Regions from separate parts of the Blautia sp. Sow4_E7 genome, predicted to be linked through region 1. Evidence: predicted binding sites of a transcription regulator. Region 1 holds the regulator's gene; the other holds the start of a gene.
What was found. Region 1 encodes Rex, which represses fermentation and respiration genes when NADH is low (regulators of the CRP and FNR family bind a similar motif). Its sites were predicted from a motif close to ATTGTTAANTANTTAACAAT; they were not measured.
Positions count from the first base shown of each region.

Region 2: ACTQ50_RS00780 (L-lactate dehydrogenase) is a predicted target of Rex. The motif match lies at 7,792-7,811, and genes of this name have one in related genera.

Region 1 is NZ_JBQKLL010000002.1:142,896-158,590, reverse strand. Features, by position in the region: gene ACTQ50_RS02315 (ABC-F family ATP-binding cassette domain-containing protein) at 1-1,753, opposite strand, end outside; cyclic di-GMP riboswitch class I at 2,234-2,309, shown strand; gene ACTQ50_RS02310 (response regulator) at 2,500-2,991, shown strand; gene ACTQ50_RS02305 (substrate-binding periplasmic protein) at 3,053-3,868, shown strand; gene ACTQ50_RS02300 (ATP-binding response regulator) at 3,852-6,176, shown strand; partial or broken gene ACTQ50_RS02295 (extracellular solute-binding protein) at 6,259-7,002, shown strand; partial or broken gene ACTQ50_RS02290 (response regulator) at 7,501-10,122, shown strand; cyclic di-GMP riboswitch class I at 10,272-10,347, shown strand; gene ACTQ50_RS02285 (PAS domain-containing protein) at 10,421-11,263, shown strand; gene ACTQ50_RS02280 (ATP-binding protein) at 11,441-12,022, shown strand; gene ACTQ50_RS02275 (redox-sensing transcriptional repressor Rex) at 12,291-12,944, shown strand; gene ACTQ50_RS02270 (NAD(P)H-hydrate dehydratase) at 13,139-14,689, shown strand; gene alr (alanine racemase) at 14,707-15,695, shown strand, end outside.
Region 2 is NZ_JBQKLL010000001.1:160,344-176,038, forward strand. Features, by position in the region: gene ACTQ50_RS00745 (FAD/NAD(P)-binding protein) at 17-871, opposite strand; gene ACTQ50_RS00750 (4Fe-4S dicluster domain-containing protein) at 871-1,932, opposite strand; gene ACTQ50_RS00755 (4Fe-4S dicluster domain-containing protein) at 1,936-2,910, opposite strand; gene ACTQ50_RS00760 (hydrogenase iron-sulfur subunit) at 2,898-3,341, opposite strand; gene ACTQ50_RS00765 (4Fe-4S binding protein) at 3,332-5,320, opposite strand; gene ACTQ50_RS00770 (4Fe-4S dicluster domain-containing protein) at 5,328-5,729, opposite strand; gene ACTQ50_RS00775 (CoB--CoM heterodisulfide reductase iron-sulfur subunit B family protein) at 5,729-6,523, opposite strand; gene ACTQ50_RS00780 (L-lactate dehydrogenase) at 6,739-7,686, opposite strand; gene ACTQ50_RS00785 (HD domain-containing protein) at 8,133-8,795, opposite strand; gene pepT (peptidase T) at 9,042-10,256, opposite strand; gene ACTQ50_RS00795 (4Fe-4S dicluster domain-containing protein) at 10,294-11,805, opposite strand; gene ACTQ50_RS00800 (glycyl-radical enzyme activating protein) at 12,102-12,893, opposite strand; gene ACTQ50_RS00805 (glycyl radical protein) at 12,968-15,493, opposite strand.

The sequences.
Region 1 (15,695 bases):
GGGCTTCCACTTTCTTTAATTCATTTTCCCGTTTGCGCTTCAGTGCCTGTTCCTCTTTCTGCTGCTGCCAGGTAAGCTTGGTTCCTGAAACAGTTTCCTTTGCTTCCAGAGAAGCAGATTCCTGAATTGGAGCGTAAATCTGCGTCATTTCATCTTTCTTTTCCAGATAGTAATCATAATCCCCGATATAGTTGACAATAGCCTGATTCGTCAGATCCATAATACGGGTGGCAGTCTGGTTAATAAAATAACGGTCATGGGAAACGTAGAGTACGGTTCCGGTATAACTGTTCAGCGCCTCTTCCAGAATCTCTTTGGAAGCAATATCCAGATGGTTGGTAGGCTCATCCAGGATCAGGAAGTTGGCTTCTGAAAGCATCAGCTTTGCCAGGGAAACACGGCCTCGCTCACCACCGGAGAGAGCGGAAATCAGCTTGAATACATCATCTCCTGTGAAAAGGAAAGCAGCCAGCATATTGCGGATCTCTGTTTCCGTGAGAGTTGGATAAGTGTCGGAAATTTCCTGGAAAATGGTTTTCTCCATATGCAGAACATGGTGTTCCTGGTCATAGTATCCAATCTGCACTTTGGAACCAAGGGCAAAGCGTCCTGCGTCAGCTTCCACGATTCCGTTGAGAATCTTCAGAATGGTGGTTTTGCCAGTACCGTTATTGCCGATCAGGGCTACACGTTCACCACGCTTGATCTCAAAATTAATATCTGTAAATAAGGTCTGTCCAGGGAAAGCCTTGGAAAGCCCCTCTACCGTAAGCACGTCATTTCCACTGATAAAACGGGGCTCCAGGGAGATGCGCATCTGGTTATCAATTTCGATCGGCTTCTCAATACGCTGGATCTTGTCCAGCATTTTTACACGGCTTTCCGCGCGCTTAATGGATTTCTCACGGTTAAAAGAGCGGAGCTTAGTGATAACAGCCTCCTGGTGTTTAATCTCTCTTTGCTGGTTCAGGTATGCCTTGTACTGGGCGTCACGCAGCTGCGCCTTCTTAAGCGCATAAGCAGAATAATTTCCCTCGTACATTCGCATCTGGGCTACCTCGATCTCCACGATCTTGGTGACAACTTTATCCAGAAAATAACGGTCATGGGAGACGATAAATACAGCACCCGGGTAGTTGAGAAGATAGGTCTCAAGCCAGGCAATGCTCTCCATATCCAGGTGGTTGGTTGGCTCATCCAGAAGCAGGATATCCGGCTTGGAGATCAGAAGCTTGCCAAGGGCAACCCGTGTCTTCTGACCACCGGAAAGGTTTTCAATCTGTTTGTTGTAGTCTTCCTCTTCAAATCCAAGACCCTTTAAAACACCTACAATCTCACTTTTGTAAGCGTAGCCGTTCTCAAGTTCAAACTGATGGGTAAGACGGGTGTAGCTGTTCATCAGGCTTTCCAGCTTTTCACCAGCTACATATTTCATTTCCTGTTCCAGAGAACGGATCTTATCCTCCATGTCCAGAATGTACTGCTTAGTGGTCATCAGTTCCTCATAAATAGTGTGATGCCCATGAATGTCCTGGTACTGTGCCAGATAACCGATCTTCTTATTTTTGGCAATAACTACCTGTCCGGAATCGGCGGAAATCTCCTGCATAATAATACGAAGGAGAGTGGTTTTTCCTGCGCCGTTATTGCCAATCAGGGCGGCCTTTTCCCGTTCTTCTATGTGAAAGGAAGCATCCTGCAGGATTACTTTTTCCCCAAAAGATTTGCAGATGCTCTGACATGATAAAATCATAATTTCCTCCTTAAAAAGCCAGTTTCGTAAATACAAAATCTGTCATATATAAAAGCCTGTTGCTTTAGGCAATGGCTTGTCCAGAAGAATATTATACTTGAAAAACAGATTTTTTGAAAGAATAATTGTCAAATAACAAAGAAAATGTAAAAATTTGTAAGTATGCACAAGCAATCCCATGAAAGCTCTGAAAAATATAGTATTTCTGTATTTTCTGCTTATTGCAAATTTACCGCTGCTTATCATAAAATATCGTATTTTTGTGTTAGTCTGAATGTCAGGAAAAGAGAAGCCAGAGAGAGAATCTGATTGGAGGTAAGGACAGTTTAGAATAAGCATAACAAGTTGGAGGTCACGGATCGCAAAGAGGCTTCTGGTTTTTTTGTTTTTAGGCGTTAAAGCATAATATTTTTCTTGTGTATAGTGGAGTATTAGCGTATAATAGAAACATTTTTTTGCGCATATGTTTAAAAGCTATAATAAGAAAACCGGCAAAACAGACGAAAGTCTGCGACGCAAAGCTACAGGGCCTGTAAAATGGCAGCCAGTTGCATGAACTGACGTGCACTGTCTGTGAGACGGTGTCTTTTTTTCGGCGTTACTTCATAGACGTAACAATACTCACGATATACGTACTCCTATGAATGCAATCATTGGTATGACATCATTAATCCGATATGATGCCGGTGATAAAGGCAAGGTAATAGAGTATGCGGATAAAATTGACACTTTGTTTTGAGATTTTTATGGATCTGAAAATTACAGAAGAAAGATCTGCTTCTTCTGTGTCACAGGCAGAATCAGATGAGCAGGAAGGTAATATCCTGCAGGGAATGCGGTTCCTGTGTGCAGAGGATAATGAGATAAATGCAGAAATCCTGACGGAACTGTTAAAGATTGAAGGTGCGGAGTGCATCATCTGTGAAAATGGCGAAGAGATTTTGAAAGCATTTGAACAGTCTGCTCCAGGGGAATATGACATGATCCTGATGGACGTACAGATGCCTGTTATGAATGGCTATGAGGCAACAAAGGCAATCCGCAGAAGTTCCCATGGACTGGCAAGGAAGATTCCGATCATTGCCATGACCGCCAATGCATTCTCAGAGGATATCCAGCGTTCACTGGCTACCGGTATGAATGCTCATGTTTCAAAACCGGTTGAGATGAAGGTACTGGAAAAGACAATCAGAAGTATAAAAACTGGCGGGGGCACCGAACCGCAGGTCATTGAATAGTAACAAATGGCAGGGAATCAGATATGAAAAAAACGAAAAGGATAGTTAGGATAGACAGAAAATGAAAGGAAAAAGAGTGATTGCAGGCATTCTGCATGCGGGAATTTTAGCAGTTACCCTGGCAGGGTGTAAAAACACAGATAACACGAAAGAAGAAACAGAAAAGCCCGTCATTACCCTCGGCAGCGACAGCTATCCACCATACAATTATCTGAATGAGGATGGTGTACCGACGGGCATAGATGTAGAACTGGCTACAGAAGCTTTCAAAAGAATGGGATATCAGGTGGAGGTTGTCCAGATCAACTGGGAGAAGAAAAAAGAACTGGTGGAAAGCGGAGAGATTGACTGTATCATGGGTTGTTTTTCCATGGAAGGACGTCTTGACGATTACTGCTGGGCAGGACCGTACATAGCAAGCCGCCAGGTGGTCGCTGTAAATGAGAATAGTGACATCTATAAACTGAGCGATCTGGAGGAAAAGAACCTGGCTGTCCAGTCCACAACCAAACCGGAAGGTATTTTTCTGAACCGGACAGATGATAGAATCCCCAAACTGGCAAATCTGATCAGTCTCGGACACCGGGAGTTGATTTATACGTTTCTGGGGAAAGGATATGTAGATGCAGTTGCTGCACATGAGGAATCTATCGTCCAGTATATGAAGGATTATGATGCAAGCTTCCGTATCCTGGAAGAGCCTCTGATGATCACCGGAATAGGTGTCGCTTTTGCAAAAGGTGATGACAGAGGAATCTGTGAACAGATGGAACAGACATTGGAACAGATGCGTCAGGATGGCACATCCCTGAAAATTATTGAAAAATATCTGGATGATCCCCAGAAGTATCTGGAGGTGGATGACCTTGGATATTAAGAGAAAGAAAAAAGAAAAACGAATCCAGATGATCGGAGGTCTGATTGGAATCTGTGTGGCTGTAGTCTCTCTGTTTTATTTCTTCCATATAGAAAAAGCGGAAGCAGAGAAAAGAATGGTGGAGATTGTAAATTATGTCAAAGTGCAGTGTTCCACCTACACCCATTATAATGAATCTTCCGAATCCAAAAGTCTTCTCCGTTCAATTGAAAGTGCCAGACAGATGAGTACGAATATTAACATGGAAATCGAAAACGGCGGACAGCTAAGCCAGGAGTTCCTGAAAGAAAACCTGCAGACTCTCTGGGTGGATGGTATCATTGTACTGGATATAGAAGGAAAGACGGACTGTGAATACAGCACGGACGAGGCTCTGGCTAATGAGATTACGGAGTATCTGCAAAAAGAAATTATCATGGATTTTGCCGGATATGAAGAAAGATCTTATTCAGAACGGTTTGCCAGGGAAGATGGATCCTATATTGACATTGCAGCCTGTGCCAGAAAAGATGCACCGGGTATTGTTGCAATCTACTATTACACATCTCCTGAATTTACCAGAAATTATACTTTGACGATGCAAAGTCTTTTAAATGGCTATAGTACCCGGAAGGATGGAACGATTATTGTTGCAGACGAGGGAATCGTTGTTGCCAGCAATGATCAGAGCCTGTTGGGGCAGAATACGGCTGACAACGAAGTTGTTCAGGCAATGAAGGGGCATACAGACAGTCAGCACATTTTTCATTTGAAGAATGAAGGGAGCGGATGCTACGGAATCATGCTGAAGCAGAGGGATTACTATATTTATGCATATCTTCCGGATACAGAGGTGTTCCATAATCTTCCATTAAGTGTGATAAGTGTTATTTTTCTCTATTTTCTGATATTCGGCACATTCTGGTTCTGGACATACAGAACCAATCTGGTGCACTGGAAACAGGAACAGGAAAAAGATGAAAAATATAAGGCAGAACTTCTGATAGCTGCAAAAAAGGCAGAAGCCGCCAATGAGGCAAAAACAGAGTTTCTCCAGCGGATGAGCCATGATATCCGGACTCCGATCAATGGAATCTGCGGCATGGTCAATATGGCAGAACATTATGCAGATGATTTGGAGAAACAGACGGAATACAGGACAAAGGTGAAAAAGGCGTCCAATCTGTTGCTGGAACTGGTAAATGAAATCCTGGATATGAGTAAGCTTGAGTCAGGCGAAATCGTTCTGGAAGAGATTCCATTTAATCTGAGCAGTATTTCAAGGGAAGTATTTGCTGTGATCAAGCAGATGGCTGCAGAACAGAATATCCGGATCGAGTGGGAGAAAAAAGAAATCACACACCGGGATTTTATTGGAAGTCCGGGGTATGTGAAACGTGTGATGATGAATATCCTGTCCAATGCGGTGAAATATAACAGAGAAAACGGACATATCTATATCAGCTGCATGGAAATCCCATCCGAACAGCCGGGAATGACCACAATGGAATTTGTCTGCCGGGATACCGGAATCGGAATGACTGAGGAGTTCCAGAAATGTGTATTTGAACCATTTGCACAGGAACACACAGGAAGCCGCACAAAATTTGCCGGAACAGGACTTGGAATGCCGATTGCAAAGAATCTGGTCGAGAAAATGGGTGGAACCATTACCTTTGAAAGTGAAGAGGGCGCAGGCACCACCTTTGTGATCCGGGTTCCGTTCAAAATAGATCTGGATGCGGATAAACGTGAAGAACAGAAGGATGTATCAGAAAACTCTATAAAGGGACTGCATATTCTTCTGGCAGAAGACAATGACTTGAATATGGAAATTGCAGAATTTATGCTCCAGAATGTAGGCGCTGAGGTGACGAAAGCATGGAATGGACAGGAAGCTGTTGAGATATTCAGAAAAAGTAAACCTGGTGAATTTGATGTCATTCTTATGGACATTATGATGCCGGTTATGAATGGTTATGAAGCTACAAAGAAAATCCGTTCTCTGGACAGAGAGGATGCAAAGGTGATTCCGATCATTGCAATGGCAGCAAATGCGTTCACGGAGGACAGACTGAGGGCAAAAGAAGCAGGAATGGATGAACATATAGCAAAGCCTGTTGATGGAAAATTATTAATAAAGGTAATTCATAAACTGATGAAACACAATTTCAGGGGGGTCATAATGAAAAAACGGAATAAGTTACTTGCTGCACTTCTGGTGATGGCGACAGCCATATCACTTTTGTCAGGCTGTGACAGAAAAATTGCAGAAAAAAGAAGATGCAGAAACCATCACAGTGTATTTATGGAGCACCAACCTGTATGATAAATATGCACCATACATCCAGGAACAGCTTCCGGATATCAATGTTGAATTTGTAGTCGGCAATAATGATCTGGATTTTTATATGTTTCTTGATGAAAACGGTGGATTGCCGGATATTATTACCTGCTGCCGGTTTTCCCTGCATGACGCAAGTCCGCTGAAGGACAGTCTGATGGATCTTTCCACAACCAATGAGGCAGGTGCTGTCTATGATACCTACCTCAGCAGTTTTATGAACGAGGATGGTAGCGTAAACTGGCTTCCCGTGTGTGCAGATGCCCACGGTTTTGTAGTGAACAAGGACCTTTTTGAAAAGTATGAGATTCCGCTGCCAACCGATTATGAAAGCTTTGTCTCTGCCTGCCAGGCATTTGACGAGGTGGGAATCCGTGGCTTTACTGCAGACTATTATTACGATTATACCTGTATGGAAACACTGCAGGGTCTGTCTGCATCAGAATTGTCTTCTGTAGACGGACGCAAGTGGCGCACCACCTACAGTGACCCGGATAATACAAAGAGAGAAGGTCTGGATGGTACCGTCTGGCCTCAGGCTTTTGAACGCATGGAGCAGTTTATCCAGGATACAGGGCTGAACCAGGATGATCTGTACATGAATTATGATGATATCGTTGAGATGTACCAGAGTGGTAAACTTGCCATGTACTTTGGCAGCTCAGCGGGTGTAAAAATGTTTCAGGATCAGGGCATTAACACAACATTTCTGCCATTCTTTCAGGAGAATGGCGAAAAGTGGCTGATGACGACCCCATATTTCCAGGTGGCCTTAAACCGCGACCTGACACAGGACGAAGCGCGCCGGAAGAAAGCAATGAAGGTGCTGAATACAATGCTTTCAGAGGAGGCACAGAACCGGATCATTAGTGATGGACAGGATCTGTTGAGCTACAGCCAGGATGTGGAGTTCAGGCTTACGGAGTATCTGAAGGATGTGAAACCTGTGATCGAAGAAAATCATATGTATATCCGCATTGCGTCAAATGACTTTTTCTCCGTTTCCAAGGATGTGGTGTCTAAGATGATCTCAGGAGAATACGATGCAGAGCAGGCCTATCAGTCATTTAATACCCAGCTTCTTGCGGAAGAAGCTGCTTCAGAGAATACCGTGCTGGATTCACAGAAATCCTATTCCAACCGCTTTCATAGCAGTGGCGGGAACGCGGCATATTCGGTTATGGCAAACACCCTGCGCGGCATTTATGGTACGGATGTGCTGCTCGCAACCGGAAACAGCTTTACGGGAAATGTGCTGAAAGCCGGTTATACAGAAAAAATGGCGGGTGACATGATCATGCCAAATGGTCTGTCAGCCGACGGAAACTATAAGCTGGTGACAGGGGAAAACGGATACCTTGGATTACAGGAAGATATTGAAGAGGACATCCGGCAGGGAAAGGATGTGATATCAAATGCAGCAGTTCCAGGAAAATCCCAGCTGCTTGTTTTTGCCACTCCCAGGGCGCACGGAAGCTATCAGGGATTTGAATATGATGCCATTGCCATTGCCTATGAAAACTCTGATATCGTAGATGTACTGGATATTTCTGCTTTCAATGGAAATGCACAGAGTTTTATTGTTCATCCGGATGGCCGTGTTGTGATCGATCATTCTTCTGAGTCATGGGGGAATGTATATAATTTCTTCGGTGTTCTGAGAGAGCATTCTGATATGTCTGAGAAAGAGGTCAATAAGCTTTCGGAGAAGTTTAAAGCGGGACATACCGGTGCGCTGCTGGTAGATCTGGATGGAAGAAACTATTATCTGGTTTATGAAAAATCGGATATTCAGGACTGGGTATTTCTGGGACTTGTACAGGCGGATATTGTCAATGCCAGTATGAACAGCCTGCAGCGTAGCACAATGTTCCTTGTGGCTGCTGTCGTGTTCTGTATTGCCGCCTTTTTTATCAGCCTTATTATCCAAAAAAACAGGATAAGCCTTAGAAGAAAGGACACACAGATCCGGTACAGGGACGAACTGTTTCAAAAGCTGTCAATGAATGTGGATGACGTTTTCCTGATGCTGGATGCCAAAACATATCAGGCAGATTACGTCAGCCCGAATGTGGAAAAGCTGCTGGGCATTACGGTAGAACAGATCCGCAAAAATATTCGTGTTCTGGGAAAAATGCATCCAGAGGAACATGAAAATCCGGAGAAAAATTATCTGGAGGAAATCCGGGTGAATGAACAAAGAGAATGGGATTTTGAATATGTTCATCAGAACACAGGGGAAAAACGCTGGTTCCATAATATTGCAATGGGCAGTGAGATAGACGGAAAAAAGAAATACATCCTGGTTATGTCGGACCGTACCGCTGACTGGAAAATGAACCAGGCACTTTCTGAGGCAGTCCGTGCTTCGGAGACAGCAAACAGGGCCAAGAGTACCTTCCTTTCCAACATGTCTCACGATATCCGGACACCAATGAATGCGATCATCGGCTTTACCACACTGGCTGTAAGTAATATTGATGATAAAAACAAGGTTCGGGATTATCTGGGAAAGATCCTTTCCTCCAGTAACCATCTGCTTTCCCTGATCAATGATATCCTGGATATGAGCCGGATTGAGAGCGGAAAGATCCATCTGGAAGAAACGGAGGTCAGTCTGTCGGATGTGCTTCATGATCTGAAGACGATCATCAGCGGGCAGATCCATGCGAAACAGCTGGAGCTTTATATGGATGCCATGGATGTGACAAATGAGGATGTCTATTGTGATAAGACGAGGCTGAATCAGGTGCTGCTGAATCTTTTGTCCAATGCGATCAAGTTTACTCCTGCTGGCGGAACCGTTTCTGTCCGGCTGAAACAGTATCCGGGGCTCCAAAGAGGCAGTGAACTGTACGAGATCCGGGTGAAGGATACAGGAATTGGCATGAGCCAGGAATTCGTGAAGAAGATCTTTTCTCCTTTTGAGAGGGAGCGGACTTCCACTGTGAGCAGGACTCAGGGTACAGGACTTGGCATGGCCATCACCAAGAATATTGTGGATATGATGGGCGGCACCATTGAGGTCCGGACAGAGCAGGGGAAAGGTACCGAATTTATCGTCCGTCTGCCATTCCGGACTCAGCCTGAGAATCACCGGATAGAGAAGATTGCAGAGCTGGAAGGCCTTAAGGCTCTGGTTGTAGATGACGATTTTAATACCTGTGACAGCGTGACAAAAATGCTTGTGAGGGTTGGAATGCGTTCGGAATGGACACTTTCCGGTAAGGAGGCTGTTCTGCGTGCACGGCAGTCTATGGAGCTTGGGGATGCCTTCCATGCTTATATCATCGACTGGCGTCTGCCGGATATGAATGGTATTGAGGTCACCAGACAGATCCGCAGTCTTGGTGACGATACACCGATCATTATTCTGACTGCTTATGACTGGTCAGACATCGAAGTGGAAGCCAGGGCTGCAGGGGTAACTGCATTCTGCGCGAAACCTCTGTTTATGTCCGATATCAGAGATACCCTGATGGCTGCCATTGGCCAGAATCAGGCTGAGCAGGAGAATCCTGTTCTTCCGGCGGCATGCTCAGATTTCAGAGGCAAATGTATACTGCTTGTGGAAGACAATGAACTGAACAGTGAAATTGCGGTGGAGATCCTTAATGAATATGGCTTCCTGGTGGATACTGCAGAAAACGGGGCAGAGGCAGTTGAGAAGGTCAAGAGGTCGAAACCGGACGGTTATGATCTGGTGCTGATGGATGTGCAGATGCCGGTAATGAACGGATATGAGGCCACGAAGCAGATCCGTGCCCTTAGGAATCCGGCACTGGCAGGAATCACCATCCTTGCCATGACGGCCAATGCTTTTGACGAGGACAGAAAAAAAGCGCTGGAATGTGGTATGAATGGATTCTTATCCAAGCCAATCGTTCTAGAGGAATTGATCAGTACGTTACAAAATAATCTGACAGATTAGTAATAAGAACCTGCTAAGAAGTTCGGTTAACAACTTTTTAGCAGGTTTTTAAATTATTTTTAAGCGTTAAAGCGGTGAAATTTTTCTTGTGTAAAGTGGAGTAGGGGAGTATAATAAAATCAGTTTTTGCATAATTTTAAAAGCTATAATAAGAAAATCGGCAAACCAGATGAAAGTCTGGGACGCAAAGCTACAGGGCCTTTAAAATGGCAGCCAGTTGCATGAAATGAGGTGCACTGTCCGTAGGACAGTGTTTTTCATTTAATAGTACATGAGAAAAGAAGGAGGAATTCAGCTGTTGAAGAAAGCGGTTCAGGCTGCAATATATGAAAAAGCTCTAAAAAACCATTATATAGAAATCCTGTACATTGATTTTGAGAATACAGGAAAATGCATAAAGCTTCATCAGGATACAAACCTGTTAAATGGTGAAAATATTTTTCCAGAGTCAGATGAGCAAATGTATGAGGATTATATCTGTGAGAAAATAATGCGTTATGCATCTGGCAATATAGATGATCTTAATCGTGTAAAACAGCAGATGACGATGGAAGCAATCGCAAAAGGAACAGCAGAACACATCATGCATCATGTTATGATCAATTTTATGCTGAATGGCGAGATGCGTTTCATGCAGTTTGACTTTACAAGGGAAAGTGCAGATACAAAAAATGTGTTCCTGTTTGTGGAGGACTATACAGTTCCACAGCAGCAGGCGTTTATAACGACGTTGCGTTCTATTGAAAACAGTGCTGTTCTGTTTTGTATCCTTTCAGAAGAGGAGGACGCAAAAACAACGCTATGCTATGATCCTGTTTTTATTACCCGGGGCTTTGCAGAGATGATGGAAACTACACAGCAGCAGATGATGCTGTTGCAGAAGAAACCTTTTTGCGAAACAGTACATCCGGATGATCAGCAATATGTAGAGGAATCTGTGAGAAACCTCAATATAGAGCATCCACATACAAATATTTTTTATAGAAAAAGAAATCCGCAGGGAAAATGGTTCTATATGCAATCAGATTTTTCTTATCTTGTTGTGGGTAAGAAAATATATATCTATGTGACCTATCAGGATGTCAGTGCATTGCAGAAGAATGAAGAATTGTCAAATGCACTTCATTATAGTAAAAATTGATATAAATACTATACTTGCTGTTTTTGATCAGATGTTTGGAACTGTATAAAATCCGCACGAATCAATGAATGCCACGTAAAGGGATAAAAGTGAGAAAGTGGTAAACTGGAATATAAACCAGTACCGGTAGATCTCTGGGATATGATAAATACTGTTTTGTCGATTGCAAGAGGATATATGGAAAACCGTGACCTTAATTTTTGTGTTTCAAGAGAAGAGCTTAAAAATCCCTATGTGATGGCAGATGAACTCAGAATCAGGGAAGTATTGCTCAACATTATCAGCAATGCAGTCAAATTTACAAAAGACGGAGGTACCATTTCATTTGCTGCAGAAAACGGTCCGGGTAATGATGAGCATCATATAATCGTACGCTATCGTATATCAGATACCGGAATTGGTATGAGTGAGGAGTTTCAGAGCAGAATCTTTGATGAGTTCAGTCAGGAAAATGATGGGGCAAGAACCAGTTATAAGGGAACTGGACTGGGAATGGCCATTGCCAAACAGTATGTAGATCTTATGGGTGGGAAAATTAAGGTCAGCAGCAAACAGGGAATTGGCTCAACATTTACGGTAGAAATCCCTCTGATTATAGCAGAACATGGATTTACGGAAGAGAAAGAAAAGTTAAGGAACGATATGGATTTACATGGTTTGCATGTTCTTTTGGCAGAGGATAATGATTTAAATGCAGAAATAGCAATCGCTTTATTGGAAGAAAAAGGGATTTTTGTGAGCTTTATCCTGATACTATGAATTTGGTTCCTGTTCACTCCGTGACCAGCAACACACTTCGCGATGCACAGAAATCATGCATTCGCATGATTTCGCGCCGATGTTCCCGGGTTTTCTGTGAGCTTCGCTCAAAAAAACACCTGGCGGAACGTTACCAGTGAACAGTAACTGAATTTGCAAAATATTTGTAATTCTGCACAACTTTAATTGACAAGAAAATAACATTTAGGTATAATTGACATAGTGTGACGCGGAAAATTTAGGCAGCGGAAACAAGGAGGGGAACATTTTGGAGGCGAAGGAAATCTCAAAGGCAGTGATCAAAAGACTGCCAAGGTATTATCGCTATCTGGGGGAGCTGATGGAAGAGAAAGTTGAGCGTATATCTTCCAATGACCTTAGTAAGAAAATGCATGTGACTGCATCACAGATCCGCCAGGATTTAAATAATTTCGGCGGTTTTGGACAGCAGGGCTATGGATATAATGTTGAATATCTTTATACAGAAATTGGTAAGATCTTAGGACTGGACACCATTCATCCTATGATCATTCTTGGTGCAGGTAACCTGGGACAGGCACTTGCCAATTACGGGGATTTTGAGAAAAGAGGATTTCGTCTGGTTGGGATTTTTGACGTAAATCCGGTTCTGGAAGGAATTTCGGTTCGGGGAATTGAGATTCAGATGATCAGTCACCTTCCAGAATTTATCAAAGAGAATCAGGTAGAGATCGCCATTCTGACTCTGCCGAAGAACAAGGCCAAGGAGATGGCGAAGGTTCTCATTGACAATGGAATCAAGGCAATCTGGAACTTTGCACATACAGATCTTGATGCTCCTGAGAACGTGATCGTGGAGAATGTTCATCTGTCTGAGAGCCTGATGGCACTGTCTTATAATTTAAGCCAGTACCGCAACGAGCATAAAGAAAACAAAGAATAAAACGTTACTGTGAAGGACATGACAGTAACAACAAAAGGTCAAAGAGGACTGCTGCTTGTCTCGCTGAAAGATTTACAGGAGACCGGGCGGCAGTTTTGCATTAGAGCGTGTTTGAAAATGGCTTTAGCGGTTAATGGGCAGAGAGTGAACTGCAACCGGAGCCCAAAAGTTATTCTAATGTTAGGAGTGGTTTTATGAAAAAAGTTGTGACCTGCAGTCAGATGAAGCTTCTTGACTATGGTACTATTCATAATATGCATGTTCCCTCCCTGGTTCTTATGGAGAGGGCGGCGCTTGCCACGGCAGAAGAGATCCGGAAGTATCTGGAAAAGAAAAACAGTCCTGGAAACTTAGAAAAAGAGCGGATACTGGCCGTCTGTGGCTCCGGCAATAACGGCGGTGACGGGATTGCCATTGCAAGGCTTCTTCATCTTGCCGGGATACATTCCGAAATCTATCTTGCAGGAAATCCGGACAAAATGACCGAAGAAACCAGACACCAGTGGGAAATTGCCAGGAACTATGGCGTTCCCGCAACGAATAACCCGGTATGGGATGAATATACTGTTATAGTAGACGGGATTTTCGGCGTTGGGTTGTCCAGGGAGATTTCCGGAACTTATAAGGAAATCATCCACAGTATGAATCAGACCAGAGCCTATAAAGTGGCGGTGGATATTCCGTCTGGCATTCACGGAGATACGGGAGCAGTTCTTGGAATTGCTTTTCAGGCAGATCTGACGGTAACCTTTGCATACCGGAAACGGGGGCTGTGCTTTTTCCCTGGCAGAGCATACGCTGGCAGGATCCTGGTGGCGGACATCGGGATCTATGACCGGGATCGTGATGGCAGTGAACTTGCAGATCAGGCAGCCTGGCATCTGGAGAAAAGGGATGTGGAAACACTTCCTGCAAGACCTGCCTGGGGAAATAAAGGAACCTTTGGAAAAATACTTTTGGTCGCGGGCTCGAAAGGCATGTGCGGCGCCGCTTATTTAAGCGCCAGCGCAGCACTTCACGGGGGAGCTGGTATGGTAAAGATCCAGACTGTGGAAGAGAACCGGATCCCGCTGCAGAGCCTTCTTCCAGAAGCTATGGTGAGCTGTGAATTTGACGAAGCGTCCAATGAGAAAAACTTAAACTGGTGTGATGTGCTGGTGATCGGTCCGGGACTTGGCACCGAAAGCAGTGGAAAAGAAAGATTGCTCTGGTTTCTGAAAAACGGGACAAAAGCAGGAAAACCTGTTATACTGGATGCAGATGGCCTGAACCTTCTGGCTATGAATCCCCAGTGGATGGAATCGCTGAACCAGCAGACCATTCTTACCCCTCACATGGGAGAAATGAGCCGGCTTACCGGCAGGACAATTTCCGAACTAAAAGCAGACCCCGCGGCCAGTGCCTGGGAGTTTGCCAAGAAAACAGGCTGTGTCTGTGTATTAAAAGATGCCTGTACCACTGTGGCAGATGGAGATGGCAGTTTGTACCTGAATCTTTCCGGCAACTGCGGAATGGCAACGGCTGGAAGCGGAGACGTTCTGTCTGGTATGATCGCAGCAGTTCTTTGCATGTATTTAAGCAGTGGGGAGAACAGGGATATTTCTTATAAAACAGCGCTGGCGGTGTATATTCACGGTCTTTGCGGTGATATTGCCAGAGAGAAAAAAGAAACTCACAGTATGACGGCGAAAGATATGATCGAAGCACTTCCGGAAGTATTAAAGCTGGCAGAAAATTTAGAATAAAAATCGAGGAAAATATTATGGGAAAATACAGCAGAATCAAGGCGTTGATTTCTCTTGACGCGGTCCTGTACAATTTTGAACAGATGAAAAAGAACATAAAAGAGGGAACAAAGATCATTGCTGTAATCAAAGCAGACGCATATGGACACGGTGCTGTGCCCATTTCCAGAATGCTTGAGGAACTGGATTATGTCTGGGGCTTTGCCACAGCTACGGCTCAGGAGGCCCTGCAGCTTAGAAGAGCCGGGATCACAAGACCGATCCTGATCCTGGGGCTTGTTTTTGAAGAGTACTATGAAGAGCTTGTGGAAAATGAGGTGCGCATGGCAGTCTGTGACTATGAGACCGCGAAGAAGTATGATGAGGCCGCTGCCAAGGCAGGCAAAAAGGGCCTGATCCACATTGCTGCTGACACAGGTATGACCAGGATCGGATTTAAAGACAGCGAAGAAAGCCTGGAGGATATCCGCAGGATCGCAGCGCTTCCCAATGTGGAGATCGAAGGCTTGTTTACCCATTTTGCAAGGGCAGATGAATATGACCGGGCTCCGGCTATGGTACAGCTGAAAAGATACCTGGATTTTGCAGAGCTCCTGGAAAAGAATGGCATCCAGATCCCTCTTCATCACTGCTCCAACAGCGCCGGGATCATCCGCGTGCCGGAGGCAAACCTGAACATTGTGCGCGCCGGGATCACCATTTATGGAATTTACCCTTCTGAGGAAGTGGAGAGGGATATTGTGAAGCTGCAGCCAGTTATGTCCCTGAAAAGCCATGTTTCCTATGTAAAAGATGTGGAACCAGGAACACAGGTCAGCTACGGCGGCACCTACACCACAGACCATGTGACCAGGATGGCGACTATTCCGGTAGGTTATGCAGATGGATACCCCAGAATGCTTTCCAATAAAGGCTGGGTACTGATCCATGGAAAGAAAGCACCGATCTGCGGAAGAGTCTGCATGGATCAGTTTATGGTGGATGTAACAGAGATCCCGGAGGTAAA
Region 2 (15,695 bases), on a different contig from region 1:
CACTGCTCATTGCTTATCAATACTCGTCTGGTAACTGGTCAATTTCATCCATTCTAAATACCGGACCATCTTTACATACGTACTTAGATCCAATATTACATCTTCCGCATTTACCAATACCGCACTTCATACGAAGCTCCAATGTTGTATAAACCTGAGTTCTTGTAAATCCAAGCTCCTCAAGGCCCTGAAGTACGAATTTGATCATGATTGGCGGGCCGCAGACTAATGCGACTTTGTTGGTGTCGAAGCCGATTTCTTTTAAGTAGGTTGGTACGAAACCTACGTGGCCGTCCCAGCCTTCCTGCTCGCGGTCGATGGTCAGGTAGACGTTTACGTCTTTGGCGTTCATCCAAACTTCCTGGATCTCTTTTAATTTTACAAGATCATCTGCGGAACGGGAACCGTAGAGGATGTCTACTGTGCCGTAGTCGTCGCGGTTATCAAGAACATAGTTGATCACGGAACGAAGCGGAGCAAGACCGATACCACCGGCGATAAACAGAAGATTTTTGCCTTTCAGCTTGTCTTCCACCGGGAAATGGTTTCCGTATGGTCCACGGACTGTGATCTCATCTCCCACCTGAAGGCTGTGGAGATAAGAAGTCAGCTCGCCGCATTTTTTAATACTGAACTCCTGGTACTCTTTGTTTGTAGGAGAAGAAGTAATGGAAAACATACCTTCGCTTACACCTGGTGCGCAGACCATTGCGCACTGGCCAGGCATGTGTTCGAAAAGCTTTCCCCCTTCCGGTGCTGTTACACAGAAGGTTTTTACATCCGGTGTCTCCTCGTGAATGTCGGTGATCACGCCAACCTGCGGGATCAGAGTATCCAGAGTATAATTTTTATGACAGGTACACTCGCTCATTACTTTTCACCTCCATGGTTTTCAAAAGCCTTGATCACCTTCACAATGTTCAGGGATGACGGGCATTTTTCCACGCAGCGGCCGCATCCTACGCAGGAATACATGCCGCCATTGTTGGCCGGAAAATATACAAGCTTGTGCATAAATCTCTGACGGAATCTCTGCATCTGGCTGGTACGGTTATTTCCGTGAGCCATCATTGTGAAATCGGAATACATACAGGAATCCCAGCAGCGGTAACGTTTTACGCCATGACCTGTGTCATAATCCTTGATGTCGTAACACTGGCAGGTAGGACATACAAAGGTACAGGTTCCGCATGCCAGGCATGGTTTATATAAGGTCTCCCAAACTGGAGAACCAAATTTCTCATCTGTGGCATTTCCATCCCAGCCTTCCAGGGAAAGATGGGTGTATGGAAGCTTTTCCACGATGCTTCTGATCGCTTCTTTTTCAGCATCCACTTTTGCCTGATCGTCGTCAGCCGGAGTAAGCAGTTCTTTTACGGCTTCTGTAAGAGCCTCGCCCTTCTCAGTAAGAGCTTTCCAGTAAAGGCTTCCCTCCACCATCCAGGCAGCCACATCGGCTACACCCTTGGTGTCAGCGTCTGCGGAAGGATCTGCTGCGTCTGTTCCAAATATTTTACAGAAGCAGGATTCCTCTGGCTCATGACAAGCCATGGCCACGATGGTTCCATGATCTCTTCTTGCTGCGTAGAAGGTATCAACAGGATCTGCAAGGAAAACCTTGTCCAGAACTGCCACACCCTTTACATCGCAGGCTTTCATGCCAAATACAACAAACGGACGGTTTCTAAGTTTTTCTGGCTCTACAGTCAGCTTCTTTCCATCACGGACAACCGTGTAAAGTGTCTCGCTCTGTGGGAAAAAGGCATCTTTGCCGGATTTTACGGTTTTCAGTGTATCCAGATCTGCCTCTTCGCTCTCATTCCAGAGGCCAAAGTTTGTCTGGCCTGCTTTCTTAATTGGAAGGATCAGATCCTGGCTTTCTGCAATCTTCCGGAATAATGCTTCCAGATTTTCTTTCTCAATCTTATACATACATTATCCCCTTTCTGCCACTATGCCTGGCTCTACATCGTCAAATGTAAAGCTGGTCAGCGGGCCTTTTGACTCTGCATCTGCGCCAGCCTGATATTCCCCGTAGAAAGTATCAATATCTTTGATGAACTTACGGTTAAACAGGTGAAGCGGAATTCCCTGCGGGCAGACACGGCTGCACTCACCGCAGTCTGTACATCTTCCTGCAACGTGGAAGGCACGGATAATGTGAAACATTTTCTCCTCGAAGGAATCCACATTTGCCTTCTGTGCGCTGTCAAACTTGGTGCTGTCAAATACGCACTTGCGGCAGCTGCATGCAGGGCAGGCATTGCGGCAGGCGTTGCAGCGGATACATTTACTAAGCTCTTTCTGGAAAAATGCGAAACGCTCTTCCGGGCTCATTTTCTCGATTTTTTCAACCTCTGCGAAACGGTCTGCATCTTTGGTATCCTTGGATTCGCCAATGATCTCGTCGTAGATCATGTGCTCTTTTCCCTTACATACGTGGCAGCGTTCCAGCATGGCATCTTTGTATGCTACGGTCTTATCGCCGTAGATGGTGGAAATGTGAAGTTCTTCACAATCATCAGTAAGCTCAGCACCGGAAATACTCTGGATTCCCTTGATTCCCATTTTACGAAGTTTTTCCACATCCAGCTTTCCTTTACATCCAACACCAATAATGTAAGTCTTTTCACGGTCTACACGGTGTTCTTTGATCAGCTGGTTAAAACTATAGGTATCACAAGGCTTCAGACAGACAAGTGTTTTGCCCTCTAACTTGGAAGCCTCGATCATCATTTTGCTTAAGTTGGCACCGCAGAAGCCGTTGTAGACAAATTCGTCCAGGCTTTCGGCGGTCTCGAAATATGCTGCTTCCGGATTGTAAGGCAGGTCTCCGGCTTTCCAGCCAAGAACACGTGCTACGGTTCCGTCAGCCAGCAGTTCTTTTGCACGGGCGATCAGTTCCTGCATCTTAAATCCTCCAATCTGACGTTTTTACCCAGAGAATAGATTTTTTCCACAAATTCGTTCATGGTCTGGGAGAATTTTACACCTTCTGCGGCAGATACCCACTCTACACGGGTACGGCCGTTTTCCACACCGATGAAGTCCAGCATGGAGAAAAGAAGGGTCATACGTCTTCTTGCGTAATAGTTTCCAGTTGTGTAATGGCAGTCTCCCGGGTGGCAGCCGCACATGATCACGCCGTCAGCGCCTTTCTCAAAAGCACGGAGGATGAACATTGGATTTACACGGCAGGAGCATGGCACACGGATGATCTTTACATCAGCCGGATAGGAAAGACGGCTGCTTCCTGCAAGGTCTGCACCTGCGTAGCTGCACCAGTTACAGCAGAATGCCACGATCTTGGGTCTGAATTCTTCTTTTGCTTCTATCGACATATTGCATCTACCTCCGCTAAAATCTGTCTGTTGGAGAATCCCTGCAGATCCATTGCTCCGGACGGGCAGGTTACGGTACATGCACCACAGCCCTGGCAAAGAGCATTGTTGACTACTGCGATTCTTCTTGTCTCACGGATTCCGTGGTCATTTACCTGTTTTTCCTCATAGGAGATCGCACCGTATGGGCACACATTTGCACACTGGGAACAGCCGTTGCAAAGGAGCTCGTCGGAATGTGCTGTACACGGGTTGGTTGTCAGCTTGTCTTTTGCAAGAAGGCCGATTGCCTTTACTGCTGCTGCGCCAGCCTGTGCAACTGTCTCCGGAATGTCTTTTGGTCCCTGGCAAACACCAGAAAGGAAAATACCAGCTGTAGGGGACTCTACCGGACGAAGCTTTGCATGTGCTTCTGTAAGGAAGTTGTTGGTATCAATACTTGCGGTAAGCATAGTTGCAATTTTTCTTACATCTTTATTTGGCTCGATGGCAGCTGCAAGGACTACCATATCTGCTTCCATAAGGATCTGCTTGTTTTCCAGAAGGTCAGAAGCCTGAACCATAAGAGTTCCGTCTGGCTGTGGGATAACCTTTCCAACCTGGCCTTTGATGTAGTTTACGCCATAATCCTCAACGGCTCTTCTGTAGAACTCATCGAAGTTTTTACCTGGGGTACGAACGTCAATGTAGAAGACGGTAACGTTGGTATCCGGGTATTTGTCACGGATCAGCATAGCGTGTTTTGCAGTGTACATACAGCAGATCTTGGAGCAGTAGCTCTTTCCTCTTTCATCGGAGCAGCGGCTTCCAACACACTGTACGAATACAATGTTCTTCGGGGCTTTTCCATCGGAAAGTCTCTCAAGATGGCCTTTTGTAGGTCCTGCTGCGTTCATGATACGCTCCAGTTCCAGGGATGTGATCACGTCCTTGCTCTGGCTGTAAGCGTACTCGTCATATTTATCAAGAGGGATCACATCGAAACCGGTTGCAACTACGATTGCACCGTATTTCTGTGTAATGATCTCGTCCTTCTGGTCGTAATCGATAGCACCAGCTGCGCAAACCTTGGAGCAGGCACCGCATTTTCCGGTTTTGAACTTGATACAGTTCTCACGGTCGATAACCGGAACATTTGGAATAGCCTGTGCGAATGGAATGTAGATGGCACTTCTGTTGTTCAGGCCGCGGTTAAACTCGTTTGGATTTTTCTTGGATGGGCACTTGGATGAGCAGACACCACATCCGGTACATTTGTCCATGTCTACGCTTCTTGCTTTCTTGCGGATGTCTACTGTGAAATCTCCAACAAAGCCGCTTACCTTCTCAACTTCACTGTATGTATAGATATTGATCTTCTCGTGTGCTGCTGCCTCTACCATCTTAGGTGTAAGGATACAGGCGGAGCAGTCCAGAGTTGGGAAAGTTTTGTCAAGCTGGGACATTCTTCCGCCGATACTTGGAAGCTTCTCCACAATATCAACTTCATAACCAGCCTCTGCAATGTCAAGGGCAGACTGGATTCCGGCAATACCTCCGCCGATCACAAGAGCACGCTTGGTTACAAGGCTCTCACCTGGCTGAAGAGGTGCGTCTAAGTTTACTTTTGCGATTGCGGCTCTTGCAAGGATCACGGCCTTTAAGGTAGCCTCCTCCATATCCTTGTGGATCCAGGAGCAATGCTCACGGATGTTGGCAATCTCTACCATATATGGGTTTAAGCCCGCCTTTGCTGCTGCCTTACGGAAGGTAGCCTCATGCATACGCGGAGAACAGGAACAGACTACGATTCCTGTCAGATTTTTCTCATGGATGGCGTTAATGATCTTGGCCTGTCCTGCTTCGGAGCACATGTACTGATAATCTTCTGCATGGACAACACCTGGCTCTTTTGCTGCCATCTCTACTACTTTTTTTACATCAACTGTGGCTGCAATGTTTGTACCACAATGACATACGAATACACCTATTCTCTGCACCTGTTTCTCACCTCCTGTATCTTCTAAATGCACTTACCAGCAGCTGCTGTGGTGTGTCTTCATCAAGCAACGCCGGGATCTCATCTGCGGTCAGATAGTTCTGTCCACGCTCGCGGACAACCAGCTGTCTTGCAGCGTCGATCAGTTTTCCCGGTTTTACATCCCTTGGACAGCGCTCTACGCATGCAAAGCAGGAGAGGCATTTCCATAAGGACTGTGACTGTGCCAGGGCTTCGATGTCGCCGTTTTGTACATAGGTTACAAACTGGTGAGGTTTGATATCCATCTCGTTGAATGCAGGACAGGTTGCGGAGCATTTACCGCATTTCATACATTTCAGGGGATTCACTCCGGAAATCTCTTTGATACGCTCTGCTGCATTCTGGGTATTTCCATATGTATAAGCCATTACTTCGCCACCTCCTCTTTTACTCCCAGAGCTTCTGCAAGAAGTTCTGTAAAATAGTAAACCGGGAGATCGCCAGTTCCGTTCTTTCTAAGGTTATACATGCAAAGTGGACAGGCGGTGATCAGCATATCGGCTTCAAAGCCTTTTGCACTGTCCATGATCTTTTCGCACATATTCTGTGCCATTTCTTTTTCTTTCAGGGAAATGTAGCCGCCGCAGCACTCATTGCGGTATGGATATACCACAGGATCTGCGCCAAGGGCACGGATGAAGTCTTCCATGATGGTCGGGTTCTCCGGGTTGTCAAAAGCCATGATCTTTCCTGGTCTTAAAAGGAGGCAGCCGTAGTAAGCGCCGATTTTCTTGCCTTTTAATGGATTTACCACTTTCTTTTTGATCTCGTCAAATCCTACTTCGTCACGGAGTACTTCCAGATAATGAAGGACATTTGTCTCTCCTTCATATGGAGCATCCAGTTTCAGATAATTGTTGGCTCTGGTGCGGATGTCCTCTACATTTTTCATGTCGTCATTCACACGTTTGAGCACATGATGACAGGCTGAACAGACAGTGATCAGGTCCTGTCCTTTTTCTTTTGCGTCGTTTAAAGCACGGACGGAAGAAAGCTTGGTTGCAATTTCGTCGCTGCCAAGGGGATATACGCCGCCGCAGCACTGCCAGTCTTCTATCTCTTCCATTTCGAAGCCCAGTGCTTTCGCAGAAGCTCTGGCATAGGCGTCCAGATCTTTTGCCTTATTCTTCAGGGTACATCCTGGATAATAACTGTACTTCATGCTTCTTGTTCCTTTCTTGTTACTGTTCACGAAGTGGGATTTTTTACTCACTGATGTAAACAGCAGCTATTTGGGTTGCCTTTGCAAAGGGGAACCCGACTTATCGCTTTCCGCGATAGAAGCCGGGGCCTTGCTGGTATGGTTAAATTAATGTCTTGCCAGCTATATCAGAAAACAATTTTCTTCTGTAAAATACAGCCTGCAAAACCAGATTTCTAAAGCTCGATCTGTGCAATTACTTCTTTTAATGCATTGGCACTCTTCTTAAGAAGTTCGATTTCTTCTTTGTTCATACGCATCTGAACTTTTCCCTGGATTCCATTTGGACCTACCAGGGTAAGGGTGCTCAGGCACACATCTTCGATTCCATACTCCCCGTGAAGCATGGAGGATACAGTTGCAAGGGAATCGGAAGCAGCCAGGATCAGGCCTACCAGCTGGCAAACAGTTGCGGATACTGCGTAGAAGGTTGCACCTTTCTTTGCAATCACTTTTCCGCCGGATTTCTGCACATACTCCAGCATAGCTTCTTTATCAAGTGGTTTTACGTCCTTGCCATGTGCTTTCATTTCCTCATAGTACTCATCTGTGCTGAGGCCGGAAATGTAAGCGCCTGTCCACGGGATAAAGGAAGTGTCGCCATGCTCGCCGAAAACGTATGCGTGGATATTTCCCTGGGCTACTTTGAAGTGCTCGGAAAGTCCGTAGCGAAGTCTTGCTGTATCAAGAATGGTTCCGGATCCCATAATCTGATTCTCCGGAAGTCCGGAAATCTTGGTGAACACATAGGTCATAATGTCAACTGGATTGCTTACGATGATGTACTTGGCATTTGGAGCTTCTTTTACGATCTGAGGAGTGATGCTCTTCAGGATGTTTACATTTGTCTGAGTAAGCTCAATTCGGGTCTGTCCAGGTTTTCGGGCGATTCCGGAAGTAATAATTACGATGTCGGAATCTTTGGCATCTGCGTAATCTCCGGCTACCAGAGATACCGGGCTTCTGAAGCAGGTTCCCTGCTCGATGTCCATAACCTCGCCTTCTACCTTTTCCTTGTTGATGTCGATCAGAACAATCTCGGAAGCGATCTCATCGTGTGCCAGTGTGTAGGCGATTGTGGAGCCAACGCTTCCAGCTCCGATAATGGTAATTTTGCTGCTCATAAAGAACTCCTTTCATGGGGCTTGTGGGATTGTGTCAACTTTCCCGCCTGTTTGATTGTTTTTCTGTGGGGTTCGTTGGTTTTCCCTGTGTGTTGTCCTTTGTTTTTTGTTTATTTTTTAACAATCACAGTTGGAAAAAAAGCGGGTAAAACTTTATTTTCTGCCTTATGACATGGCCTAAACCAGAAATGCAGGCTGGTTTTCTCCTGTTTTCCTGGGTTAAGTCATGTCACGCCATGTTTTTTGATAAACAATTCTCAACAAAAGGACTTTTCCCTCTTTGTCTCCGCATTAAATATTGGTTTTTCTCCGCTTTTTCTAAGATACCACAATGACAATCTTTTAACAACTGTTTTTTGAAATTTTTTATCATTATTTAGGGGCTTCTACATATTGTACAAATATGGTGGTGCTGTTTTGTGTATTTTTATGTATGCAACTTACTTCTACAGCACTTTGCGTCCATTTACAGTCAGCTTAAATGTGGTTTTCAAAACTTCCGCTGATTTTCTGCAAAGCATTATTCGGTCCAGAAAAATTTCGAAATAATCGTACATGGAACAGATGCTTTCATCCACTTGAAGATTCAGTGCAAGTACAGACTTGTCTTTCTCAATTTTCAGCTTGGATTCTGTGACAGCGTAATTTACGCGGTCGTGGATGTCATATGCGGAGCTTTCCTTCTGGCGCACTCTGCTTCTTCTCACATCTGTCTTGTCTGCAATGATCAAAGCTGCGGAAACAACATCTTCCGGATTTCCAGTGGACTCATCGTGATTTCCAATGGCAGATACAATGGTGATCCGGTCTTCCAGCGGCATATTGGTTTCCTTTAAAAGATCGTTTGCAAGCAGGGCACCGTATTCTGCGTGATGGGTTCTGTTGATGGCGTTTCCAATGTCGTGCATATATCCTGCTATTTTTGCCAGTTCCACATCATGTTTGGAATAGCCCAGCTTTTCCAGTATTTTTCCGGCTCTGTGTGAAACCTGTATACAGTGGGCCTTGGAATGGTCCGTAAAGCCCATGGTTCCCAGATTGGCGTCTCCCTTTTTCAGATATGCGTTAATTTCCTTATTGTTTAAAATTTCCTGGTACTTCAAGTAGATCAGTTCTCCTTTTTATTCTTTTAACTTTTTTCGCAGGATCATTGTAGGGGAGAAAAAACAGGTTGTTGTCTTGTTGGTGTAAAATTTTGTTTAAATTTTGAAATCTCTGCAAAGTGGGGCGTAGAGATTGCGGGAATGATTTTTCAAACACACTCCATGGCTTGCCACCCGCGAAAAAAGCACCTACCGTCAATATCCAGGCAGGTGCTTTTCTTCTCATTTCCTCAAAGTTCTATCTCTCACATCTTAAGCGTACAGCTTCACAATATTCTTCAGATTCTCCACCGCATAGTCCATTCCCTCTACAGTAATGTGCTCGCATGGACCGTGGAAGGCGTAGCCGCCGGTTCCAAGGTTCGGGCAGGGAAGGCCCATGAAGGAAAGACGGGCACCGTCAGTGCCGCCGCGGATGGCTACGGTTACTGGGGAAAGACCTGACTGCTGAACGGCTTTCTTTGCGTTGTCGATCAGGTGCATGCAGGGCTCGATCTTCTCTTTCATATTGCGGTACTGCTCTTTAATGGTGAGGGAGACGGTGCCTTCGCCGTATTTTTCATTAAGAAGCTTGGCGATATGTCGCATCATCTCCTGACGGCAGGCAAACATGACACTGTCATGGTCACGGATAATGTAATCAAGGCTTGCAGAAGATACATCTCCGCTCATTTCACAGAGATGGAAAAATCCCTCGTACTCCTCTGTGTTCGCCGGGGTATCGCCCGCCGGAAGCATATTGTTGAACTCCATGGCAACCAGAGCTGCATTGATCATGGTATTCTTGCTGCTGCCCGGGTGTACGGAAAATCCTTTGATCTTTACCTTTGCACCTGCGGCATTAAAGTTCTCATACTCGATCTCATTCTCTGCACCGCCGTCTACGGTATAGGCAAAATCCGCTCCAAAGCCCTCTACATCGAAAAAGTCTGCACCACGGCCAACCTCCTCATCCGGGGTAAAGCCGATACAGATTTTTCCATGAGGAATGTTCTCTGCAAGGATCTGCTCTGCCATGGTCATGATCTCCGCTACGCCCGCCTTGTCATCCGCACCAAGAAGAGTGGTTCCATCTGTGGTGATCAGGGTTCTGCCTTTTAAAGAGGACAGGTGTGGAAAATCCTTCAGGGTAAGGGTATATTCGCTCTCTCCCAGCTTCACATCCCCGCCATCATAATTCTGGATGATCTGTGGATTTACGTTCTCACCAGGGAAATCAGGTGCTGTGTCCATGTGTGCGATAAAACCAATGGCTGGCTTATCTTCAAGCCCCTTTGTGGCCGGGATCACACCATACACATAGCACTTGTCATCAATGCGCACATCCTGAACTCCTATCTTTTTCAGTTCCTCTGCCAGCTGGTTTCCCAGGTCAAACTGGCGGCTGGTAGACGGCACGTTCTCCTGCTCATCCTCACTTGTGGTATATACTTTTACATAGTTTAATAAACGTTCGTATGCACGCATTTTGATTTTCTCCTTTTCATTTACATTTTTTATCGGATTACAGTTCTTCCAGCTTCTCCAGCTCCCCGCCAAATGAAGTATCCATACACTCCTCAAATGACGCTTCCTTCTTCATCTTCTCCAGTGCCACTCCTGCCTTCTTTACATTCTGTACAGTTCCGGCACCGGCTATACATCCGCCTGGACAGGCCATGCCCTCCAGCAGATAGCCGTTGTATTTTCCAGCCTTGGCAGCCATCATCATCTTTTTGCACTCCTGAAGGCCGTTGGCACTGACTACCTTCACCTCGCGGTCCGGGTCCATACGCTTCACAGCTTTCACAACTGCAGCTGCTACACCGCCGCTGGCAGCAAAGCCACGGCCGTCACTGCTGGCCTGGGTAAGAGGCTCTTCCTCCGGAATGCTGGCAAAATCAACGCCTTTGGCATCAAACATGCCCTTCACTTCCTCGAAAGTAAGAACGAAGTCCACATAGCTTCGGACAGACTTACGACTTGCCTCCAGCTTCTTCGCTGCACAAGGTCCCACAAACACGATCTTGCAATCCGGCTCTTCCTGCTTCAGAAGTCTGGCGGTCAGTACCATAGGGGTGAGCGCCATGGAAATACAGTTGGCATACTGCGGAAACATCTTTTTCGCCATAACAGACCATGCCGGACAGCAGGAGGTTCCCATAAACGGAATCTTCTCCGGTACTTCCTCCATGAAGTCTTTAGCTTCCTCAATGGTACAAAGGTCTGCACCAACAGCAACTTCCTTGATATCTGTAAATCCAAGAGCCTTAAACGCTCCGCGAAGCTGGGTATTCTTCAGCTCCGGCTCAAACTGGCCAGCCACAGCAGGCGCTACAATGGCATAAACTGGTGTGTCACTCTTTAACGCCATAATGGTCTGATAAATCTGTCCCTTATCCACAATGGCACTGAACGGACAGCTGACCAGACACATTCCACAGGAAACACACTTGTCATAATCAATCTCAGCCCTGCCATACTCATCGGAATGAATGGCATTCATTCCACAGGCCTTGGCACATGGACGCTCCTGCTTGATAATGGCATTGTAAGGACAGGATTCCAGGCATTTTCCACATTTGATACATTTGTCCTGATCGATCACAGACCGCCCATTTTCCATATGGATGGCCTGCTTGGGACAGACTTCCTGACAGGGATGCTCCAGACAGCCCTGGCAGCCCTCAGTAACGATCACACGCTTCTCCGGACAGGAGTTGCATGCAAATTTAATAATGTTGATAAGGGGCGGCTCATAATATTTCTCTTCAATTAAGCTGGCCTCCACGCCTTTGGAAATAGGCGCATGCTCGGAAATATTTCGAAGAGGCAGTCCCATTGCCACGCGAAGCCTCTCTCCTACAATGGCTCTTTCCAGGAAAATACTGTCACGATAGGTAGCCACTTCTCCTGGAAGGATCTTGTATGGAAGCTCGTCCATCTCCTTCTCCATATCGCCCTCATAGGCAAGTCGGGCAATTTCAGTAAAAATCTGGTGTCTGATTTTTGTCTTTGATGAGTATAGTCCTCTCATTCTCTTTTCTCCTTAAGCTGTAGTATTTTGCACCAGCCAGATTTTACCGCATTCAATCTAACTGTCTTTATGGGTTTTCTTTGCATGCCTCCGCTTCATATCCTCTATCATACACAAAAACCTGAAATTATTCAAATATCTTTCGCTATTTTTCCATATGAAAGGAACCGAAATCCCCGCATCTGGAAATTCCGGTTCCTGATCTGATTCATTTTATCCATTCCCGTTCCACACAAAAAATGTGCCTCAAAAAGCGGTTCCTGGTCATGGAATTATACAATTACATCTTTCTATTCTCATCCACCGATCTGGCAATCCAGGTCACAGACAGAATGTACGGCCTTCTTCAGAAGCTCCATATGCTCTGGCTCCGGAGGAAGGATCTCTGGAAGCTTGTATTCTCTTCCAAGCCAGTCATACTTATCCTGACCAAGGCGATGATAAGGAAGAAGGTGGATCTTCTTCACACCTGGCAAGGTGGAGGCAAAAGAGGCGATGGACTTAATCTCTTCCACACTGTCATTGAATGTAGGGATGACAGGTACACGGATCACCAGGTTCGTCTGTCCAGATAAGGCTACTTTTCTGGCATTCTCAAGAGCCAGTCCATTGGGCTTGCCGGTAAACTGCTTGTGCTTCTCCTGATTGGTATGCTTGATATCCATCAGATACGTGTCCAGATAAGGCAGTACCATCTCGATATTTTTCCAGGGAACGCAGGCCATGCTTTCAATGGCGGTATTGATTCCACGCTCCTTGGCCGCACGAAGGAGATTGCGGGCAAATTCCGGCTGACAGAGACATTCGCCGCCCGAAAGTGTCATTCCACCGCCGGAGCGGTAGTAATATGGGCGATCCTTCTCCACCAGTTCGATCATCTCACGGACGGTTACATCCCGTCCCATGGTCTTCACCCCGTCTGGAGTCTTCATTGTCTGGATCTTATATTCCTGGGATTCCGGATTGCAGCACCACTGGCATCTGAGCACACAGCCTTTCAAAAACACAATGGTACGGATTCCAGGACCGTCATGGATGGAATAACGCTGGACGTCGAAAATACGTCCTGTGGTATCTAAATATTCCATAGATTTCTCCATTATATGGAAGCGCCAGCTGACGTCCTATTGAGAAGCAGCCAGCAGTTCCATTTATATTTTCTTTAAAAGCCCTGCTCAGTTCTGCGGATGATATCATCCTGCAGAGACTTGGACAGTGTGGTAAACAGTGCACTGTAACCAGCCACACGTACAACCAGATGCTTATAGTTCTCCGGATGTGCCTGTGCATCAAGCAGTGTCTCCCTGCTTACAACGTTAAACTGCATATGCATTCCTTTCTGATCGAAGTAGGAACGGATCAGTGCAACGAACTTCTCAAGGCCTTCACGTCCTGACAGTGCTGACGGATGGAATTTCTGGTTGAACAGAGTACCGTTGGATACAATAAAGTGATCCAGTTTTGCAACAGAGCTTGCTGCTGCAGTCGGTCCGTTCACATCCTTGCCTGCGGATGGGGAAACACCATCTGCAACAGGTGTATGCGCATATCTTCCATCTGGTGTAGCACCAGTCTGTCCGCCAAGAGGTACGTTAGCAGATACCGGATAAAGTCCTGCCTGGTACTGTCCGCCTCTTGGGTTCTTGAAGTTCTGTAACGGTCTTGTATAGGTGTAAGCCACGTCTCTTGCGAAGTAATCAACCTCCGGAATGTCATTTCCAAATTTCGGAACTTCTGCGATCATGTCGTGGATTTCCTGATATCTTGCCATCTTCTCAGGTGCCATCTGGGCATTCATAACAGATTTCAGTACAGCAGCTGCTGTATCTGCATCAACCTTGGCACCACTCTCGGTCATCTCTCTTAAGATGCCGGTTGTGATCTCTTTCACAGACTGCTCATCCAGTCCTTTGCCATAGTTCCATGCAAGAGCTTCCTTCAGTTCCTCCATTGTGAGCTTCTTCTCCTGATAAACCAGCTGGCGGATGGCGTAAAGAGAATCTGCCATGTTTGCAATACCAAATCCCTGAGGACCGGTAAAGTTATAAACTGCGCCGCCTTCCTGTACCGTCTTTCCACGGGCGATACAGTCATCGATCATACTGGAAAGGAATGGAAGCGGGCAACGCTTTGCATGGGCTACGTCAATAGCATTATCTGCATTTACAAGCAGGGAAATGCAGTATTCCATCTGTTTCTTATATGCATCGTAAAATTCATCGAAGGTTTCCATCTTGTTAACATCGCCGGTAGGAATACCAACCATCTCACCCTGATCCATACCATTGCCAAATACAAGCTCTAACGGACGGCACATGTTAAAGAATGCTGCATCATGCCAGCCCTCTGTCTTGCCTGCTTTCTGCGGCTCTACGCATCCGATGATATTGTACTCACGGGCATCTGCCAGGGAAAGACCTCTGTTCTGCAGTGCCGGGATGATCACTTCGTCATTATAATAAGCCGGAAGTCCGATACCGGTTCTGGTAAGCTCTGCTGCCTTGATCAGAAGATCGTGCGGAGAGCCGTTCCATACACGGATGGAAAGGGACGGTGCCGGAAGATGTACATGCATAGATGCTTCAATGCACATAAAGGAAAGATCATTTGTCACATCCTCGCCGTCTTTGTTCTGTCCGCCTACGATCAGGTTCTGGAACAGGCTGTAGCCTGCGAAGCCCTCTGCGGAGGCTGCGTCACGGACTTTATTCAGATCATTTAATTTTACCCAGATACAGTCGATCAGCTCCTGAGCTGCTGTTCTGGTGATCGCACCACTCTCAATATCCTTCTTATAGTAAGGATACATATACTGGTCAAAACGTCCTGGAGAAATAGAATGTCCGCTGGACTCCATCTGAAGGAGCTGCTGTACAAACCAGAAGGACTGACATGCCTCCCAGAAGTTGGTGGCCCCTTTCGCCGGTACCTTGCTACAGTTGGATGCAATTACAAGAAGCTCGGCTTTACGCTGGGGATCTGTACATTTCTCTGCCATTTCAAGGGCAAGTTTGGCATATCTTGCAGCGTAATCCATAACAGCCTGGCAGCTTATGATAACTGCTTCCAGGAAACGGGAGCGCTCTGCATAGTCACCGTCACCTACGTTGCATTTGTCCAGCTCAGCCTGTGCTTTCGCCATAATGCCTTCGTATCCGATCTCGAGAACTTCCCAGTATTTTACAGTAACATGTCCTACACCGTTATAGAAATAGTTTCCTGGTGTGAAGATGTTATGATCAATGGCACGGATTGCCTCTGGTGCCATGTATGCTGTGGCAAGCTCACTGGTGGTCTTGCCCTTCCAGTATTTATGCACCTCATGAAGATCTGCCTTGGCCTGCTCTGAAATGTAGAACGGATCGGCAGTTCTGGTCGCAACGGTATCCAGCTCATCCTCCAGCCACTGGTAGGAAAATTCCGGGAATGTCTGACATCCTCTCGGTGCAATGGAGTTGCTTCCTACGATCAGCTCCTCATCACGGATGATGATGGGGATATTATGTAAAATGTGGGCAAAAGCTTTCGCTCTTCTGGTAATGATCGGCTGGTCTTCAGTCTCTTTATAAGATTCTGTGATCAGCTTGGCTCTGTACGATTCGATTTCCGGCATCTTGGCATAGAGATGGTCAACCAGACGGGTAATTCTGGAAGATTTGGGAATCTCACTTGTATTGTATTTTTCCATGGTTCTCCTTTCTCATGGATGTTCCGGCAGGGAAAACGACTGACTCACAAAGCACAGCTCCTGTGAATCGGTTCCTTCAATGTCATCAAATCTCTCCCCTTCGGCAACAAAAATGTCCGTTATTCCATGACATAGTTGTTACTGTTCACTGCGTTCACAGCAACACGCTTCGCGATGCACAGAAATCATGCTTTGCATGATT